Regions from separate parts of the Rhizobium sp. 22-785-1 genome, predicted to be linked through region 1. Evidence: predicted binding sites of a transcription regulator. Region 1 holds the regulator's gene; each other region holds the start of a gene.

Region 1 (6,781 bases):
GCTGGGGCGGAGATGCCACTATCGGGCGCCAGCATTCCTGGTTTCTCATCGTGTCGACAACGGGCTTTCTTCTGCTCACGTTGCTGCGCACGCGCCTTGCGCTTCTGGGGCTGCCTGTTCTCATCATAGGTTTTGGCCTTATGATCGTCGAGCAGCGCAAAACCAAGCCCGACCTGTTGATCTATGAGGACGGCGCGCTTGTGGCTTTTCGCAACGACGATGCCATCGCCACGACCAAGAGACAGGCAAGAGGTTTCGTCTACGACCAGTGGGAAAGAGCAGTGCCTTTGCCGCAGAAGCACATTGCCCCGCTTGTGCTGGATGACAAGGTTGCAAGGGCAGGCAACGACACGCAGCAGAAGGCGACACGTCGCCCGAAACCGCTGAGCGGCGAAGAGAGACAAAGCGCCCAGGCCAGAATGGTCACCGCTTTCGATCGACGCAATCTCTTCACCTGTCAAAAAGACGCATGGTGCGCCGGACGCCATGGCAGTGGTGTCAAGGTTGCAGTTGTATCCGATACGGCCTTTGCCGGAACGGCTTGCGATGCAGCAGATATTGTCGTCACCATGCGCTTCGTGCCTTTCACCGAGTGCCGCTCAGGCGCGCTGCTGATCAGCGCAGCCACCTTGCGAAAAACGGGATCGCTAGAGCTTTGGCTGAACGCCAGCGAAGCGCCCGTCGCCAAGGCCCGGGCGTCGATGAATAGCCTGGAAAGAGCGTGGTCCGTGCATCGCGCTTATGACTGGCGCAGCAAGACGTTCGATACGCAGTTACCGGACCATATCCGAAAGATGCTTGAGAAGCAGCCCTAGGTCCTTCGGTGTCAATTTGGAGATGAGCGCAAATCCTGGATGATTTCGCCTGACGCCAGGACTTCCTCTTCATGATCTGGATCACGCCATTGCTCGGAGAGCGCTGCTTGTTCCCATGCTTTCATCGCTGGCAGTGCGAGAAGGCGGGCTTTGTAGGCCTCAGCCTCCGGTGACAGAGCCGTTTCATAGGTCTTGAAGCGAAACGCGACTGGGCAGAAGAAGGCATCGACGGCTGTGAAGTTCTGGCCCGCCAAAAACGGTCCCCTGAACGTTTCAAGCCCCTGCTGCCAGAGGGCGTCGATGCGCGCTATGTCCTTCGTCAGCGCCTCGGTCTGCGCTTTTGATCTCACCCGCAGGCCAACATTCATGGGATGAAGATTGCGCAACGCTTGAAAGCCTGAATGCATCTCAGCAGTTGCAGAGCGCGACCATGCCCTGGCATTCGCATTGCTTGCCCACACGCCGTCATGACGCTCGGAAAGGTATTCGACGATCGCAAGCGAATCCCAGACGGTGATATTTCCATCCACCAGACAGGGTACCTTACCTGTGGGCGAGAAGTGGGTGAAGCGGTTCACTGGATCGGGATCGTTGAAGGGCACGAGCCTCTCTGCGAATGCGATTTGCAAGGTCTCCATCAGCACCCAGGGCCGAAGCGACCAAGACGAGTAGTTCTTGTTGGCTATGTAGAGTTCGTACATCCTTTTGTCTCCAAATGGTGATGCGTTTGTTCGCATGGCTTGATGGCTTCCGGCGCTGGTTCACGTTGAAGCGCGTCCCAATCATTCAGATCCGCGCATATGCCCTCGTTCGATATTAGAGCGCCTCTCACTGCTGCATACCGTTGCGCAGTCTCATGCGGACAATGCTTGGGTTTTCGCGGGTGACAACATTTGTCAGTAATCTCGTAGCGCGGTCCCACAGGGAGTTACAGGCCGGATCACGAATAGCGGTCTTCACATTATTTGATGTGTCGGTCTGTCGAAGAGCAAAGACAGTCGCCGTGAGTGGTGGGATTTGAACTTCATTCGAAGTTCGGTGTTCGGTGGCTAGGTATCGTGAAGTAGGAGGAATAACATGGTGGTGAGGTCTGCCGGCTGTGCCTGCGGCAAGGTAAGGCTATCTCTCGTCGGTCAGCCCTATCGTGTCGGGATTTGTCATTGCATGGATTGTCGCAAACATCATGGTGCGCTCTTTCTCGCCTCGGCAATTTTTCCAGAGGATGCCGTAACGATCGATGGAGACACTCGCAGCTACAATGGCCGCTTTTTTTGCCCCGATTGCGGTTCACCGGTTTTTGGCCGGAGCGGCGACGAAGTAGAGGTCAATCTCGGTTCACTCGATGAGCCGGATCAATTTGAGCCGACCTACGAGCTTTGGACAATCCGCCGTGAGGCATGGCTTCCGGATTTCCCCGCATTGCGCCGTTTCGATCGCGATCGGAAATCGACAGGCCGAACCGAAGAAGGGCGATAGACCCGTGCAGTTTCATTGTCCCATCATTGCTTCTGTCTCCGTTGACGCGCGGAATACAAAAAAAGCAGGCGATGACCTGCTTTTTTGGTTTTGTTCTGAGATTACTGCGCTCAACCGGTCCGATGTAGGGGTGCCTTCAGTCACCGGTCAGTGATAACGGCGAATGAGACCCACAAGTTTGCCCTGAATTTTGACCCTGTCGGGCCCAAAGATACGGGTTTCATAGGCCGGGTTCGCGGCCTCCAGGGCTATCGAAGCACCCTTGCGGCGGAACCGTTTCAACGTCGCTTCCTCATCATCCACAAGAGCGACGATGATGTCTCCAGGATTGGCCGTGCTGCCGTTGCGTATGATCACGGTGTCTCCATCGAAGATGCCGGCCTCGATCATGGAGTCACCCTTGACTTCCAATGCGTAATGTTCACCCGTTCCGATCATGTCCACCGGCACGGCAACATCGTGGGTATTGTTCTGAATGGCGGAGATCGGAACACCGGCAGCGATGCGTCCCATCACAGGAACGGTGACCGCGCTTGAAATCGCATCATTTACTGGCTTCGGGGCAGGAGCAGGTTCCGGCGCTTTCGGCTTTCCGAGGCTGCCCTCGATCACGCTTGGGGAGAATCCACGTACGGGCTTCTGCGCGGGTGCGGAATAGGCTTCCGGGAGTTTGATAACCTCCAGCGCTCTTGCCCGGTTCGGCAGACGGCGGATGAAGCCGCGCTCCTCCAAGGCGGTGATCAGACGGTGAATACCGGATTTGGAAGCGAGGTCCAGGGCATCTTTCATCTCATCGAAAGACGGCGGCACGCCGGACTCTTTCATTCGTTCATGAATGAATAGGAGCAGTTCCTGCTGTTTGCGCGTGAGCATGAGAAAACCCTTGGAATGCGTTGCGAAGATTCGCGAAACAAATACAGAACGAACACTATATGTTCCATATGTGTTCTGCAATCCCTTAAAATTCCGCAAACGTTCGGGCTTGCCGTTTTGCTGTCCTGTTTCCGCGCAAATGTGGAAGCTTGCCGCTAGGAATATGACAGCATCCTCCTGAACACGACGATGGCGAGCAGCAGGTTGATCGCTCAGCTTGGTTAGAAGCGCGTCTCGCAGGACGAGTAAGGAGCAGGCCGAAGCCAGCGTGCGAAGAAGGCCTGGAAGGCATCGTAACCGGCCCAACTTTCTCTGGAGGTGAGAACAGCGAGAATGTCTGTCGCATGTTGCTGGCGCAAGGTATCAAGCCTGAAAAGCTGGAAAATTGATTCCGATTTTCGGGCTGATGTTGTAAGGCCTTTGCATGCTCGCAAAGTTGCGGTTGCCGGCGATGTCCGGCGCATGAGTCGTGAGGAATGAGATGACTGTAAAGAACAATTTGAAAGTGGTCGCTGGCGAGGGAAAAGGCGCTGTATCCTTCTCCAACACGGAGCGGTTTTCGCTGATTGCCGGCCCGTGCCAGATGGAAAGCCGCGACCATGCTTTCATGATTGCCGGCACACTTCACGAATTGTGCGCCAAGCTCGGCATCGGGCTGGTTTACAAGTCCTCTTTCGATAAAGCGAACCGTACTTCTCTTTCCGGCAAGCGCGGTATCGGCCTCGACAGGGCCATGGAAATCTTCACCGACCTCAAGAAAGAGTTCGGCTTTCCGGTGCTGACCGATATCCACACGGAAGAGCAGTGCGCCGTTGTAGCGGAGACCGTCGATGTCCTGCAAATCCCGGCGTTTCTCAGCCGTCAGACCGATCTTCTGGTGGCCGCCGCAAAGACCGGACGGGTCATCAACGTGAAAAAGGGGCAGTTTCTGGCGCCCTGGGATATGAAGAACGTCCTTTCAAAACTCAATGAGAGCGGCAATCCCAATGTTCTTCTCTGCGAACGTGGCGCGTCTTTCGGCTACAATACGCTGGTGTCCGACATGCGGTCGCTGCCGATCATGGCCTCGCTTGGTGCGCCCGTGGTTTTCGATGCGACGCATTCCGTGCAGCAGCCAGGAGGGCAGGGCGGTTCCACCGGCGGCCAGCGCGAATTCGTCGAGACATTGTCGCGTGCGGCTGTCGCCGTCGGCATTGCCGGCCTCTTCGTCGAAACTCATGAAGACCCGGACAACGCGCCGTCTGACGGACCGAACATGGTTCATCTGAAGGATATGCCGAAGCTTCTGGAAAAGCTTCTGGCGTTTGATGCCATCGCCAAGGCTGCCTGATTTTGGCCTAATCGATTTTTATAGGTGGGGCGGCGCGTAGGACGACGCGTCGTCATTGTAATTTCTCACGCTTCGTCTACAGCGAAGTGGCAATGACCTTTCACATATTTCAGTATCGCTTAACCGCTATCCGGCTCAAAAACGGCTTCACAGCTTTGCCGATGCGCTCTAAGACAAGCGACTGAAATCCTCTGTTCCAGTCCCAAGGGAGAGACCATGACAGCCATTACCGACATCATCGCACGCGAAATCCTCGACAGCCGTGGCAATCCCACGGTCGAGGTCGATGTGTACCTCGAAGACGGCTCCTTCGGTCGCGCCGCCGTTCCATCTGGCGCATCCACCGGCGCTCACGAGGCTGTCGAGCTGCGCGATGGCGGACAGCGCTATCTCGGAAAAGGCGTTGAAAAGGCTGTCGAAGCCGTCAACACCGAAATCTTCGATGCGCTTGGCGGTTTCGATGCTGAAAGCCAGATCCATGTCGATCAGACACTGATCGCGCTTGACGGCACGCCGAACAAGTCCCGCCTCGGCGCCAACGCCATTCTCGGCGTTTCGCTTGCCGTCGCCAAGGCTGCTGCCGAAACCACTGGCCTGCCGCTTTACCGTTACGTCGGTGGCCCGAATGCCCACCTGCTGCCCGTTCCAATGATGAACATCATCAATGGCGGTGCGCATGCCGACAACCCGATCGACTTCCAGGAATTCATGATCATGCCGGTCGGCGCGGAAAGTATCCGTGACGCAGTGCGTATCGGCGCGGAAATCTTCCACGTTCTCAAAAAGGAACTGGCAGCCCAGGGCCACAACACCAATGTCGGCGACGAAGGCGGCTTTGCGCCAGGCCTGAAGAGCGCGCCGGAAGCGCTGGACTTCATCATGAAGTCGGTTGAAAAGGCCGGTTACAGGCCGGGCGACGACGTCGCGCTTGCTCTCGACTGCGCCTCGACCGAGTTCTTCAAAAACGGCAAGTACGAGATGGAAGGCGAAGGCCGCACGCTCGAGCCGGAAGCCATGGCCGATTACCTCGCAGAACTTGCGGCAAAGTACCCGATCATCTCCATCGAAGACGGCATGGCCGAAGACGACTGGGATGGCTGGAAGTACCTGACCGACAAGATCGGCTCCAAGGTCCAGCTCGTTGGCGATGATCTTTTCGTCACCAACTCTTCGCGCCTGCGCGACGGTATCAAGATGGGCGTTGCCAATTCGATCCTCGTCAAGGTCAACCAGATCGGCTCTCTGACCGAGACGCTTGATGCTGTGGAGACGGCACACAAGGCTGGCTATACCGCGGTCATGTCTCACCGCTCTGGAGAGACGGAAGATTCGACGATTGCCGATCTCGCAGTTGCTACCAACTGCGGTCAGATCAAGACCGGCTCGCTGTCGCGCTCCGACCGTCTGGCCAAGTACAACCAGCTGATCCGCATCGAAGAGATGCTGGGTCCGCAGGCTGCCTATGCCGGTCGTTCGATCCTGCGCGGCTGATTTGAAGCTCCGATGATCTGGAGTGGCTTTCCATAAGCCCGTTAACAGAAAAACCCGCCGATGGACTCGGCGGGTTTTTTCGTGAGCGATGCGGTCTTTCTTCTCGACGATCGGAACGTCGAGATTCGCACTTACATTGCCTGTTTGATCTTCTCGGCGTGAGCCTTCAACATCTCCACATCCGCCATTGCGCCGCTGTGCGGCTTTAATGGCTCGCCGTCCTTGCGCGGGACAACGTGGAAGTGCAAGTGGAAGACGGTCTGGCCAGCGGCCGGCTCGTTGAACTGCGAAATGTAAATGCCATCCGCATCGAAGGCTTCCTTAGCGGCAACCGCGAGCTTCTGGACGACCGGAATCGTCTTCATCAAAACTTCGGGATCGGCGTCCAGAATGTTGCGCGAACCGCTTTTCGGGATCACCAGCAAGTGGCCGGGTGCCTGGGGCATCACGTCCATGAAGGCTAGCGTGTGGTCGTCTTCGTAGACCTTGACGCAAGGGATTTCCCCACGCAGGATTTTTGCGAAGATGTTGTTGTCGTCATAGACGGCCATTGAGCGCTCCCTTACAATTTTCTAGACGTCGTCTTCCTGCCGTTCGCCTTTGCGAAACGGGCTGTGGTCTTCAAGATAGTCGTTGATTTGTTCGACCTCGCTACGCTCACGCTCCAGATAATCGGCAATGGCGTGGCGAAGGCCGGGATGGGCGATGTAGTGGGCGGAGTGGGTGGTGACCGGCGTGTAGCCGCGGGCCAGTTTGTGCTCGCCCTGGGCGCCGGCTTCCACACGCTTCAAGCCTT
Region 2 (6,781 bases), on a different contig from region 1:
TTCCCCACGAACATTATGTCGCAGGTCACCCGCAAAATTATTTCGCCTGAAACCGTGCAGTGACGAAAGACCTATTCTCACGTTCATGTGAATGCTGTGTAGAGCGCCCCGATCGAGCGGGTTTCCTTCTGATGGAGAAACGGTTATGTACGGCGGAAATATCCTTTAATTCTGGCGATTCCCAGTAGATGGCGGGTCGCCGCACCCAGGAAATAGTCATGCGTCTCAGCCGTTATTTTTTGCCCATCCTGAAGGAAAATCCCAAGGAAGCTGAAATTGTTTCTCACCGCCTCATGTTGCGTGCAGGGATGATCCGTCAGCAGAGCCAGGGCATCTATTCCTGGCTGCCGCTGGGCAAGCGGGTGATGGACAAGGTGAACCGCATCATTCGCGAGGAGCAGGACCGGTCCGGCGCAGTAGAGCTGTTGATGCCCACGCTGCAATCGGCTGAGCTCTGGCAGGAGAGCGGTCGATATGACGATTACGGCAAGGAAATGCTGCGCATCAAGGACCGCCAGGACCGTCAGATGTTGTATGGCCCCACGAACGAGGAGATGATCACGGACATCTTCCGCTCCTATGTGAAGTCCTACAAGAACCTGCCGCTGAACCTCTACCATATCCAGCTGAAATTCCGCGACGAAGTGCGTCCTCGTTTCGGCACGATGCGTTCGCGCGAGTTCTTGATGAAGGATGCCTATTCCTTCGATTTGACGAAGGAAGCCGCGATCCACTCCTATAACAAGATGTTTGCAGCCTATCTGCGCACCTTCTCGCGCCTTGGCCTGCGCGCAATTCCGATGCGCGCCGATACTGGACCGATCGGCGGCAATCACAGCCACGAATTCATCATTCTGGCAGACACCGGTGAATCGGAAGTCTTCTGCCACAAGAGCTTCCTGGAGCAGTGCATTCCCGGAGATGATACCAATTTCGATGACGTTGCCGGTCTGCAGAGCATTTTCGATACATGGACGGCAGACTATGCCGCAACGTCCGAAATGCACGACGAAGCTGCCTTCAACGCAATTCCCGAGAGCGACCGTCTTTCTGCTCGCGGCATCGAAGTTGGCCACATCTTCTACTTCGGGACCAAATATTCCGAGCCGATGGGTGCCAAGGTTCAGGGGCCTGACGGCAAGGAACATCCCGTCCACATGGGATCCTATGGCATCGGACCGACACGCCTTGTTCCCGCCATCATTGAAGCATCGCATGACGAGAACGGAATCATCTGGCCGGCGTCGGTTGCGCCTTTCGATGTCGTCATCATCAATATGAAGGCGGGTGATGCGGCCTGCGACGCGGCTTGCGAAAAGCTTTATTACGCGCTGTCCAATGCCGGTAAGGATGTTCTTTACGACGATACGGATGACCGCGCGGGCCAGAAGTTCGCAACGGCCGATCTCATCGGCGTGCCTATGCAGATCATCGTCGGCCCACGCAGCATTGCTGCCGGCGAGGTCGAGGTGAAGGACCGCAAAACCGGCGCACGTGAGAACGTGACGGTGGAAGCCGCAATGAACAGAGTTCTCGGCTGAAAGGCCGACAAGGAGTAGACATGGCAAAAGCCGAGGCTGACAACGGTGCTGTGGCATCCGTGAAGGATGGAGCGGCACGGCCGTTTTCGGCTTTCGAGCGCATGGTGGCCTGGCGCTACCTGCGTTCGCGCCGTAAGGAAGCATTCATATCTGTCATTGCAGGCTTCTCTTTCGTCGGCATTATGCTCGGCGTTGCGACGCTGATCATCGTCATGGCCGTCATGAATGGTTTCCGCACCGAGCTGATTTCCCGTATTTTGGGAATCAACGGTCACATGATCGTTCAGCCGATCGACCAGCCCTTCAACAATTATGATGAACTGGCGAAGAAGTTTGCCGGAGTGCCGGGCGTGACGATGGCCTTGCCGCTCGTGGAAGGCCAGACGCTGGCATCTGGTCGCAACGGTGCGGGCAGTGGCGCTTTGGTCCGGGGCGTGCGGCCCGAAGATCTCGAAAAGATCAAGGAAATTTCTACCAACGTCAAAGCTGGCGATCTCGTCGGCTTCATGTCAGGGCAGGGTGTTCTGGTTGGTTCAAGGCTAGCCGCGCAGCTCGGCGTGACAGTAGGGGACCAGATTACGCTCATTTCACCGGAAGGTGACGTGACACCCATGGGTGTCAATCCTCGCGTGAAGTCCTATCCGATCTCCGGTGTTTTCGAGATCGGCATGTCGGAATATGACGCCTCGATGATCTATATGCCGCTTTCGGAAGCGCAGCTCTATTTCAATTCGGAAGGCATCGTCCAGTCGATCGAGCTTTTCGTCAGCCATCCGGACGATGTCGATGGTATCCGACCTCTGGTGGAGGCTGCTGCCGGTCGCCAAGTCTATATCACCGACTGGCGACAGCGGAACCAGACTTTCTTCTCCGCCCTGCAGGTGGAGCGCAACGTCATGTTCATGATCCTGACACTGATCGTTCTGGTCGCCGCGCTCAACATCATTTCCGGCCTTATCATGCTGGTGAAGGACAAGGGCAGCGATATCGCCATCCTGCGCACAATGGGTGCGACTTCGGGCGCTGTCATGCGCATCTTTTTCATGACAGGTGCGGCTATCGGTATCGTCGGCACATTTGCGGGCGTGGCGCTTGGCGTTGTCGTGTGTCTCAATGTGGAATCGATCCGCCAGTTCTTCTCGTGGATCAGCGGCACGGTTCTGTTCGATCCGCAGCTTTATTTCCTCAGCCAGCTTCCAGCTGAGATGGCTTTGAGCGAGACGATCACGGTCATCGTCATGGCGCTGACTTTGTCCTTCCTGGCAACGATCTTCCCCGCTTGGCGCGCGTCGAAGCTAGATCCTGTCCAGGCCCTGAGATATGAATAAGGACCGGCCTCGCACCATGGCAAAAAAAATGGCTTTACAGCTCTCCGGCGTGGAACGGACCTACGGTCAGGGGGAGACGAGTCTCTCCATTCTGAAAGACGCAAATTTCGAGCTGAGAAGCGGTGAGATCGTCGCGCTTGTCGCGCCCTCCGGAACGGGGAAATCGACGCTTCTGCATCTGGCCGGTCTGCTCGAACATCCGGATGCGGGCGAGGTATTCATCAATGGCAAGCCATGCGGCACGCTGTCTGATGAGGAGCGCACGTCGATCCGCCGCAGCGACATCGGCTTCGTCTATCAGTTCCACCACCTGCTGCCGGAATTCTCGGCGCTTGAAAACATCATGATGCCGCAAATGATCGCGGGTCTCGCTCCGAAGGAAGCGCAGGTTCGTGCCAAGGCGCTGTTGGACTACATGCGCATCGGCCACAGGGCGGAACATCGCCCGGCTGAACTGTCGGGCGGCGAACAGCAGCGTGTGGCGATCGCGAGAGCGGTTGCCAACGCCCCGCTTCTGCTGCTGGCAGACGAGCCGACAGGCAATCTCGATCCTGAAACGGCATCCTATGTCTTCGATGCTCTGGAAGCACTCGTGCGCCAGTCCGGTCTTGCCGCGCTGATTGCAACGCACAATCACGATCTGGCCGCACGCATGGACCGCCGCGTTACCTTGAGCGAAGGCAAGATCGTCGAATTCTAACACTCAAAGTATCTGTCAACCGCACAGGCTGATTCATGACAGGAACCCCGTCTGACCCTTCAGGCGGGGTTTTGTTTTGCCAATGATTCGATCGGCGGAACCCGGACGAGTCTGCGCACGTTGGCAATAGGACAGTCCGAAGAAAGCTGTTGACATGGAAACAAAATGAGAACAAAATTGGAACATAACAAGTAAGGAGAGACAAATGACTGATTTCATCCGTGACCTTGCCGCCTTCACGTCCATCGCTGTCTTCGTTGCCAGCTTCTCGGTTATCCTCACATCCATGTGAGTTTCGACCCTTCGGTATCTTTACGATTGCAGTGTACGGACACCCGTTCGCGGTGGACTTTGCCGCCCGAAGGCACCAAAATAAGCCCGATTCAGAAATGACAGGAATGCGGGCAAAATGGGCGATAATCTTGACGGGCAGAACCTTTCGGGCGTGCTCTTGAAATCTCCCGGCTTCGTCCATCTTCGCGTCCATTCTGCCTATTCGCTGCTTGAAGGCGCGCTTCCTCTTAAAAAGATCATGGCAAAAGCTGTTGGTGATTCTCAGCCCGCTATTGCCATCACTGATACAAACAATCTTTTCGTTGCGCTGGAATTCTCGGAGAAGGCGCGAGATGAAGGACTGCAGCCGATCATCGGGTGTCAGCTTTCCATAGATATGCAGGACGTCGTCGAGGAGAGGCGAGGTGGCAACAGTCTGGTCAAGTTGCCGTCTCTTGTTCTCCTGGCCGCCGATGCTGACGGCTATGAGCGATTGGTTGATTTGATCAGTCGCGCCTATCTCGACGGTGAAGGCAGTGGCCATGCGGTCAATATCGCCAAGTCCTGGCTGGAAGAAGCAAGCAATGCCGGCTTGATAGCACTAACAGGCGCATCCGGCGGTCCTATCGACATGGCAATGAAAGAAGGGCATGCCGCTCAGGCAAAGAGCCGGCTTCTCGCGCTGAAGGAGATCTTTGGCGATCGGCTATATATAGAGCTTCAACGTCAGGGCAATTACGATCGTGCGCATGAGCGCCGCATGATAGCGCTTGCCTATGAGCACGATATTCCTCTGGTTGCCACCAATGAGGCCTTCTTCCCTTCCAAGGCGGATTATGAGGCCCATGACGCCCTTTTGGCGGTTGCTCATAATGCGATCGTTTCGGACGATAGCCGTTTTCGTCTGACTCCCGATCATTATCTAAAGAGCCGCGATGAGATGGTGGCACTCTTCAAGGATATCCCCGAAGCCATCGAAAACACGGTCGAGATCGCCCAGCGTTGTTCCTATGTTCTCAAGAAGCGTGGGCCCATTCTGCCGCGCTTTACCGGCGCCAGTGACGATCCGGAAGAGGCCGAACGCGCAGAATCGCTGGAACTTCGCCGCCAGGCCGTCGAAGGTCTTGACATGCGTTTGGCAGCGCTCGGCATGGCGCCCGGTTATACGGAGCAGGAATACAGGGATCGGCTGGATTTTGAACTCAGCGTCATCGAACGCATGAGGTTTCCTGGCTATTTCCTCATCGTTGCCGACTTCATCAAATGGGCAAAGCAGCAGGATATTCCGGTCGGCCCCGGTCGTGGCTCGGGTGCGGGATCACTCGTCGCCTATGCATTGACAATTACAGATGTGGATCCGCTCCGCTTCTCGCTACTTTTCGAACGTTTCCTTAATCCCGAACGCGTTTCGATGCCCGACTTCGATATCGACTTCTGCCAGGATCGCCGCGAAGAGGTGATCCGCTATGTGCAGCGTAAATATGGTCGCGAGCAAGTGGCGCAGATCATCACCTTCGGGTCGCTGCAAGCCCGTGCAGCCTTGCGCGACGTCGGTCGCGTGCTGGAAATGCCCTACGGTCAGGTGGACCGCATCTGTAAGCTGGTGCCGAACAACCCGGCCAACCCCACGCCACTCTCCAAGGCGATCGAAGAGGAGCCGCGTCTGCAGGAGGAGGCGGACAAGGAACCGGTCGTCGCAAGGCTTCTGGATATCGCCCAGAAGATTGAGGGTCTTTATCGCCACGCCTCTACCCACGCCGCCGGTATCGTTATCGGCGACCGTCCTCTGTCGAAGCTCGTGCCGATGTATCGTGATCCGCGATCCGACATGCCTGTCACCCAGTTCAACATGAAGTGGGTTGAAAGCGCCGGGCTGGTGAAGTTCGACTTTCTCGGACTGAAAACGCTGACGGTCCTGAAGGTTGCGGTCGACTTCGTCGCCAAGCGCGGCATCCATGTCGACCTTGCCGCCATTCCGCTGGATGACCAGAAGACCTATGAGATGCTGTCGCGCGGCGAGACGATCGGCGTCTTCCAGGTGGAAAGTGCCGGCATGCGCAAGGCGCTCATCGGAATGCGTCCGGACTGCATTGAGGACATTATCGCGCTGGTCGCGCTCTATCGTCCTGGCCCGATGGAAAATATTCCGGTCTACAACGCCCGCAAACATGGCGAAGAGGAAATCGAGTCGATCCATCCGACCATCGACCATCTCTTGAAGGAAACGCAGGGCGTTATCGTCTATCAGGAACAGGTGATGCAGATCGCCCAGGTTCTGTCTGGATATTCTCTCGGTGAAGCCGACCTCCTGCGTCGCGCCATGGGCAAGAAGATCAAGGAAGAGATGGACAAACAGCGGGAGCGCTTCGTTGAAGGCGCGATCCGCAATAATGTCTCCAAGGCCCAGGCCGACACGATCTTTGATCTACTCGCCAAGTTCGCGAATTATGGCTTCAACAAGTCTCACGCCGCCGCTTACGCCATCGTTTCCTACCAGACCGCCTATATGAAGGCGCACTACCCGGTGGAGTTCCTTGCCGCTTCGATGACGCTTGATATGGCGAATACCGAAAAGGTCAATGATTTCCGCCAGGATGCTGCGCGTCTGGGAATCGAGATCGTCGCACCATCTGTCCAGACATCCTTCCGTCGTTTCGAAACGGGTGAGAACCGCATCTATTATTCGCTGGCAGCCTTGAAGGGCGTGGGCGAGGGTGCCGTCGATCATATCGTCGAAGTGCGCGGCGATACGCCTTTCGCAAGTCTCGAAGATTTCTGCCTCCGGATCGATCCCAAGCAGATCAACCGCCGCGTTCTGGAAAGCCTGATCAATGCGGGCGCATTCGATTGCTTCGGCAAAGACCGCGCCGAACTGATCGGCGGTCTTGATCGCATTATTGGCTACTCCCAACGCGCCCAGGAAAGCCGTGTTACCGGCC
Region 3 (6,781 bases), 320 kb from region 1:
AGCGCGTGTCGCATCATCTGGAAGAGCGTGGCGTGGCGTTTACCCGCGTCGATGCCTGCGATGCCACGAAGGTGGATGAGGCGTTGCTGGATGGCGTCATTACACCTGCTGGTCCGCTGGGTGCGCTCGGCCTCGGCGATCGGTCCTGCACGGTGAGCCATACCTATGCCTGGGAAGCCTTTTTGCAGACAGGCGCGCGGTTTGGCTTGATGCTTGAGGACGATGTGTTTCTCTCGGGCGATGTCGCGAATGCCTTGAGGTCGGATGACTGGATTCCCTCCCATGTGGACGTGATCAAGCTGGAGAAGTTCGGCTCAGGTATCTCCAAGGTTCTTTTGGGAGATGCGGAGATCAAGGTTCCTGACACGGAACGTGCGCTGCATCGCATGTTCTCCCGCCATGTGGGGGGCGGGGCCTACATCCTGTCGCGCCGGGCAGCACAGGTAGCGCTGTCATACCGTGGACGTATGAGGGTGCCGGTCGATCACTTTCTCTTCAACGATACGGTGTCGCCCGTCTTCCGGCAATTGAAGCCTTTCATCGTCCAGCCGGCAATGGCAACGCAGCGGCACTATGAGTACAACTCCGATATTGCCAAGTTCGGGAAGGCCGCTCGCCCCACCGGCTGGCGGCTGAAACTGAGGAAGCTGCGTCGGGGCTGGAACGAGATCAGCCAGATTCACCGGCAGCTTATGGTTTTCCTGACCAAGCGAGGCGCCATCAGAGAGATTTTCTGGAAAGATTCCGCGCCCTGACGGTCATTTGGTCTGCGTAAGCTTCAGTTTCTGGCTACCTTTATTGTGCGCAAGGCCGCCAAGCACGCTTTTGCCCTATAAGTCACGTGGACTATTATCGGACGCGGTTATATAGCGCTTAAGCATTGGCCGGGTGCGGAGCGATATTGGATGAGTGCCGAAAGAATTCTTCACATGCATTTCGGCAAAGAGGGCGGTGCCGAGCGCTTCTTCGTCAATCTGGCAACGGCTTTTGGCGATCGTGGCATCGAGCAGCGCTTTATCGTGCGTCCGGGTCGCATCTGGCGCGACGAGATTGCAGCCCTTGGTCTTACCATTGAAAGCGAATATCGCCGCATCTCGCCAAAGGCACTCTGGCTTCGCTGGCAGGTGAACAAAATCATGCGCGAATGGAAGCCGGATGTGGTCATGGCCTGGATGTCGCGCTCCTCGCGGCTTGTTCCAGCACATGGCAACAGCGTGCGGCTGACGCGGCTTGGCGATTATCCCCGTCATCTCAAGAATTTTCGCAACAATGATCTGATCGTTGCCAATGCGCCCGGCATTGCCGAGGCCTGCGTGCAATTGGGATGGACGAAGCCGGTCAAGGTCGTCTCCAATTTCGTTCGTGAAACCACTATCAAGCCGGTATCGCGTGCCAGCATGGGGACACCGGAAGATGCCTTCCTCGTCGTGGGCACCGGACGGTTCATCCGGCGCAAGGGGTTCGATGTTCTGATCAAGGCCGTGGCGCAAATTCCCGATGCCTGGCTGTGGCTGATCGGCGACGGCGACAAGCGCGCCGAGATGGAGCAACTGGTGCAGGAATTGGGCATGACAGACCGTACCCGCTTCACCGGCTGGGTCGAGGAGCCGATGAATCATGTTGCCGCGGGCTCGATCTTCGTTATGCCATCGCGCCATGAGCCGCTTGGCAATGTGGTGCTCGAAGCCTGGCAGGCGGATGTGCCGGTGGTCTCCACCCGTTCCGAAGGGCCTTCCTGGTTTATCCGAGATGGGGAAGATGCGCTCATGTGTGACATCGACGATGTGGATGGCACCCTTGCGGCGATCAATCGTATCCGCACAGATGATCAACTGGCAGCGAAACTGCGAAAGCAGGGCAGGGCAAGGCTTGACGCTGATTTCCGCAAGGATGCGGTGGTGGATGCCTATCTCGATCTGTTCAAGCAGATGAAACGATAGGACGTTATTGATGGTCTCCAACTCAAACGACATCGCGCTGAATGCCGATTTCTGCTGCTACGTCATCAATCTGGATGGCAGCACGGAGCGTTTCTCACAAGTGTCGGCGTCGCTTGAGAAAGCCGGTGTCGCATTCGAGCGCCTCTCGGCTTTCGATGGGCGCAAGCTCGCCCTTGATACTGTTGCCGATTATGATGCCGCAGCTGCCAGACGCTATATGGGCCGCGAGTTGGTTGGTGGCGAAATCGGCTGCTATTACAGTCATTTGAGTGCAGCGAAAGCGTTTCTTCGGACGGACAGCTCCTACTGCCTCGTGATCGAAGATGACGCCGCACCGCATGAAGCCCTGCAGGCGATCGTGACGGAAACGATCGGTTTTCTCAAAGCGCATGATCCCGAGTGGCGGATCGTCAACATGGGCAATGAGAAGCTGAAAATCTTCCGTCCACTGAAGACCATGAGCTTCGGGAAAAATATATTTACTCTTTGCTCCGCCCACTATTTTCCGATGACGACAGGCGCCATTCTGTGGTCGAGGAAGGGTGCGCAGGAGTTCGTCGATGGACACCGTGTGATCTTCGCGCCGGTCGATAACTTCTTCCGCTATTGGATTACCCGCGTTGGCGGAGGCTATTCTTTCTTTCCAAGGCCCGTGTCCACCACCGATGCGGTCAGCGATATTGCGCATCCCGGAAAGATATCGAGAAGCCGTAATGCCCGGAGCTTCCTTTATGGTCTGCGCAAACAGCGGCGGCTTATGGTGGACAAGCTGATCGCGACCAAGCTGAAGTATTTCTCGTGATCTCGCCCCGTTACAACCACCTTACAGTCCAAGCCCGAGAAAGTGCGTTACGATGAGCGTGAAGCGGATATTTCACCTGCAATTCGGCACGGATGGCGGCACCGAGCAGTTTTTCCTGCGCCTCACCCGCGCTTTTCACGAGCGTGGCATAGATCAGCAATTCGCGATCCGGCCGGGCGTGACATGGCGTCACGAGCTTGACGATCGGGGCACGGTGCATGAGGGCTACTATCTTCGCCGCTGGCCCAACTGGTGGCTGCGCACACAGTTGCTGAAGCGCTCGATGAAGCAGTGGCCGGCCGATGTGGTGATGGGGTGGCGTGCGCCGACGGCGCGGCTGATGCCGGACACCGGTCATGCCATACGCGTTGTGCGTCTAGGCGATTATCCTCATCACGTCCGCTATTTCGGCAACACCGATGCTATCGTCGGCAATGCGCCCAATGTCATCGAACACTGCCGTACACTCGGCTGGCAGGGTAAGACGACGATTGTATCCAATTTTCCGGGCGAGGTTGGCACTTCCGTGGTCAAGCGGTCGGATTTTTCGACGCCGGACGATGTTCCTCTGGTTTGCGGTCTTGGCCGCTTCGTGCCGACCAAGGGTTTCGATACCTTGCTGCGGGCGGTCGCGGCGACGCCTCACCTCTGGCTCTGGCTGGTTGGAGATGGCCCCGATAGAGCCGATCTGGAGCGGTTGGTGCAAGAGCTTGGGATTGCCGATCGCGTCCGCTTCATCGGCTGGGTTTCGGAGCCGGCGGCCTATATTAAGGCGGCGGATATGTTCTGCGTGCCGAGCCGACAGGAGCCGCTTGGCAACGTGCTACTCGAAGGCTGGAAGGCGGAAGTGGCTGTGGTGTCCACCAAAACCGAAGGGCCGTCCTGGGCTGCGACGCATGATGAAAGCGCTCTCTTCACCGAGATCGACGATGTCGAGGGTATGGCGCAGGCGCTCTTGCGTCTGCAAGGGGCGCCCGAGCTTCGAGCGAAGCTGGTTCAAGGTGGGCGAGAGCAATTGGCCGCACGCTTTTCCGCAGAGCGGATCGTCGATCAATATCTGGAATTCTTCGAGGAATTGCGTAGCGGCAGGCGATGAAGGCGGTCGCGCTGTTTCAGCTCAGGCTGGGACGGCGCTGTCCAGTGTTGCGATCGGAAAAGCGATATTCGGCTGTCTAAACGCGCGCATAGATATTACCGAGAGACCGGGCTTCGCCTTCAAGCGCGAAATTTTCCACTGTCGTCTGGCGCGCAGCCGCACTTCCTCGCTGCATCATCTCTGTATCGCTCAGGAAGCCAGAGGTCGCTTCAACCATCGCATCAAGATTATCGCGGCCAATGACGGTGCCGGTTTCGCCTTCGCGCACCAATTCCGGAAAGGCGCCGACATCCGTTGCGATTACGGGCACACCCGTCGACATGGCTTCCAGAGGGGTGAGGCCAAATCCCTCCCAGCGTTGGGGGGCGATGAAGAGGTCAAGCGCGCGGTACCATTCGTTGATGTTGGTATGCTCTCCGACGAAGAGGATGCGGTCGGCAAGACCTGCGGCTCGCACTCTTTCCTTTAAGCTATTCTCGAAATCCACATGCGGACCTGTTGCGCGTCCGGCAACGATGGCCGACCACTCTGGATGGTCTGGCAAAACGCGGATCATCGTGTCAACGAAAAGATCGGTGCCTTTCTGGTGCCGTATGCGGCCGAAGCAGCCGACATATTTGCGCTGAGGATCGAGGCCGCGTGCGACCTTTGCTTCAGCCTTATCGGCGGGCGGGGAAAAGCGATCGGTGTCGATGCCGTGCATGATGACCGTGCTCGGTACCTCCAGATAGGAGGCCGTCTGGCTATTGGTGGCAATTACGCCATCCATTCTGGAAATCAGAAATTTGGTCCAGCCGGTGTGCTTGCGCTGCGAGGCGGAGGTGAAGACGATCTTCAGCTTCATGCGCAGGATGTCGCGCATGATGATGGCCGGCAGCATTTCTATATTGCGCCGCGCATGCCAGACGCGGGGCTTGCCCTCTGGACCATTCTGCCACAGCCGCCAGAGATCGCGAAAGCGAACAAAGGGCAGGCTGTCCGGCAGGCCGGGCCCGATCACGGCGATCTTCTGCCCGAGCCGGTTCTGCACCGGCACGAGCTGAATGATCGTCGATGTCACGCCCGAGAGCCTGCGCTTGAAGTTTGGCGCAAGGACGCGGACATCTCTCAGATCGACATGGGGCAAGTCTTGAAGTCTCGCAACAGGAGCGGGGGATTCAGTTCCAGTTGACGGACAGGATCTCGTAGCCGCGCGAGCCGCCAGGCGCATTCACTTCGATGCTGTCACCCACTTCCTTGCCGATCAGGGCACGAGCAATGGGGGAGGAAATCGAAATGCGACCTTCCTTTACGTCAGCTTCCTGATCGCCAACGATCTGGTAGGTCTTTTCTTCATCGGTGTCTTCATCGATGAGCTTGACGGTGGCGCCAAACTTGATCTTGGAACCGGACATCTTGGAGAGATCGATGATCTCGGCGCGGGCAGTCAGATCTTCGAGCTCGGAGATGCGGCCTTCATTGTGGCTCTGCGCTTCCTTGGCGGCGTGATACTCGGCATTTTCCGACAGGTCGCCATGCGCGCGGGCTTCGGCGATCGCCTCGATGATGCGCGGGCGCTCTTCCTGCTGACGCCAGCGAAGTTCTTCCTGCAACTTGACGTAACCGCCCTGGGTCATCGGTACTTTTTCTACCATCTTTTTATTCCTTCACATTCGCACCGCGGTAGTCGCAGACACAAAAAGAAACAGGTTCCGGAGCAAAACTTCGGAACCATGTCAAAATCACAATTTGTCGGACTATATCAGAAGAGCATCCTGAAATGCCAGCAAATTAAAAGGCCCGTAAAAAACAAGCATTTTCAACGTGCTCCGCTTGTGATTTGACTTTCGTCACTGGAACATATAGAGAACATACTATGAAGAAGTCAATCAAAGAGCGGCTTGCAGTTCTCTCAGATGCAGCGAAGTATGACGCCTCCTGCGCGTCCAGCGGGACCTCGAAACGCAACTCGGCGCAAAGCGGCGGGCTGGGGTCGACGGAGGGCTCTGGCATATGCCATGCCTATGCGCCGGATGGTCGTTGTATCTCGCTTTTAAAGATTCTTCTGACCAATTTCTGCATCTATGATTGCGCCTATTGCATCAACCGTTCGTCGAGCAATGTCGAACGCGCACGCTTTACCGTGGAAGAGGTCGTGTGGCTGACGCTGGAATTTTACCGGCGAAATTATATCGAAGGTCTGTTCCTTTCTTCCGGCATTATTCGCTCTTCCGACCACACGATGGAAGAGCTGGTGCGCGTGGCAAAGGAGTTGCGCGTCACCCATGGCTTCCGGGGTTACATCCACCTGAAGTCCATCCCCGAAGCATCGCCGCATCTGATCGAAGAAGCGGGGCTTTATGCCGATCGTCTCTCGATCAATATCGAACTTCCGACCGATAGCGGAATTGGCAAGTTCGCGCCGGAAAAGCAGCCCGGCAATATTCGTCGCTCCATGGCGGATATCCGTTTGAAGATCGAGGAGGCGGGCGAGCCGACGCTGAAGACGAAGCGGGTCAAGACCTTTGCGCCGGCCGGACAGAGCACGCAGATGATTGTCGGTGCCGACGGCGCCGACGACGGCACAATTCTCTCGACCAGTGCGCGGCTTTACGGAAGCTATGGCCTGCGGCGCGTCTATTACTCCGCCTTCAGCCCCATTCCCGATTCGTCCAAAAACCTGCCACTCATCAAGCCGCCGTTGATGCGCGAGCACAGGCTCTATCAAGCCGATTGGCTCTACCGATTCTACGGCTTCGACATCGGCGAGATTACCTCGACGCAACAGAACGGCATGCTCGATCTCGATATCGATCCCAAGCTCGCCTGGGCGCTCGGCAACCGCCAAAAGTTTCCTGTCGATGTCAATTCGGGTGAGAGAGAGATGCTGCTGCGCGTGCCTGGGTTCGGCGTGAAGACGGTAAACTCCATCTTGTCTTCGCGCCGCTTTCGGAGGCTGCGCTT

Evidence for each region. The regulator LexA, encoded in region 1, represses DNA repair genes until DNA is damaged. The targets are predictions, from matches to a motif close to TGTTCNNNNTGTGTTCNG.
Region 2: the regulator LexA is predicted to act here: its motif matches at 3,737-3,754, upstream of dnaE (DNA polymerase III subunit alpha).
Region 3: the regulator LexA is predicted to act here: its motif matches at 5,672-5,689, upstream of ACQZ5M_RS03135 (putative DNA modification/repair radical SAM protein).

Annotation. Positions count from the first base shown of each region.
Region 1 covers NZ_JBNWDI010000001.1:345,999-352,779, reverse strand. The annotation lists gene ACQZ5M_RS01665 (ComEC/Rec2 family competence protein) at 1-815, shown strand, start outside; gene ACQZ5M_RS01660 (glutathione S-transferase family protein) at 827-1,516, opposite strand; gene ACQZ5M_RS01655 (GFA family protein) at 1,893-2,291, shown strand; gene lexA (transcriptional repressor LexA) at 2,439-3,164, opposite strand; gene kdsA (3-deoxy-8-phosphooctulonate synthase) at 3,646-4,494, shown strand; gene eno (phosphopyruvate hydratase) at 4,711-5,985, shown strand; gene ACQZ5M_RS01635 (HIT family protein) at 6,117-6,536, opposite strand; gene ACQZ5M_RS01630 (GNAT family N-acetyltransferase) at 6,558-6,781, opposite strand, start outside.
Region 2 covers NZ_JBNWDI010000007.1:124,730-131,510, forward strand. The annotation lists gene proS (proline--tRNA ligase) at 219-1,541, shown strand; gene ACQZ5M_RS15390 (lipoprotein-releasing ABC transporter permease subunit) at 1,562-2,869, shown strand; gene ACQZ5M_RS15395 (ABC transporter ATP-binding protein) at 2,886-3,569, shown strand; gene dnaE (DNA polymerase III subunit alpha) at 3,979-6,781, shown strand, end outside.
Region 3 covers NZ_JBNWDI010000001.1:670,526-677,306, reverse strand. The annotation lists gene ACQZ5M_RS03165 (glycosyltransferase family 25 protein) at 1-755, shown strand, start outside; gene ACQZ5M_RS03160 (glycosyltransferase) at 906-1,940, shown strand; gene ACQZ5M_RS03155 (glycosyltransferase family 25 protein) at 1,951-2,742, shown strand; gene ACQZ5M_RS03150 (glycosyltransferase) at 2,795-3,838, shown strand; gene ACQZ5M_RS03145 (glycosyltransferase family 4 protein) at 3,915-4,964, opposite strand; gene greA (transcription elongation factor GreA) at 4,996-5,472, opposite strand; gene ACQZ5M_RS03135 (putative DNA modification/repair radical SAM protein) at 5,694-6,781, shown strand, end outside.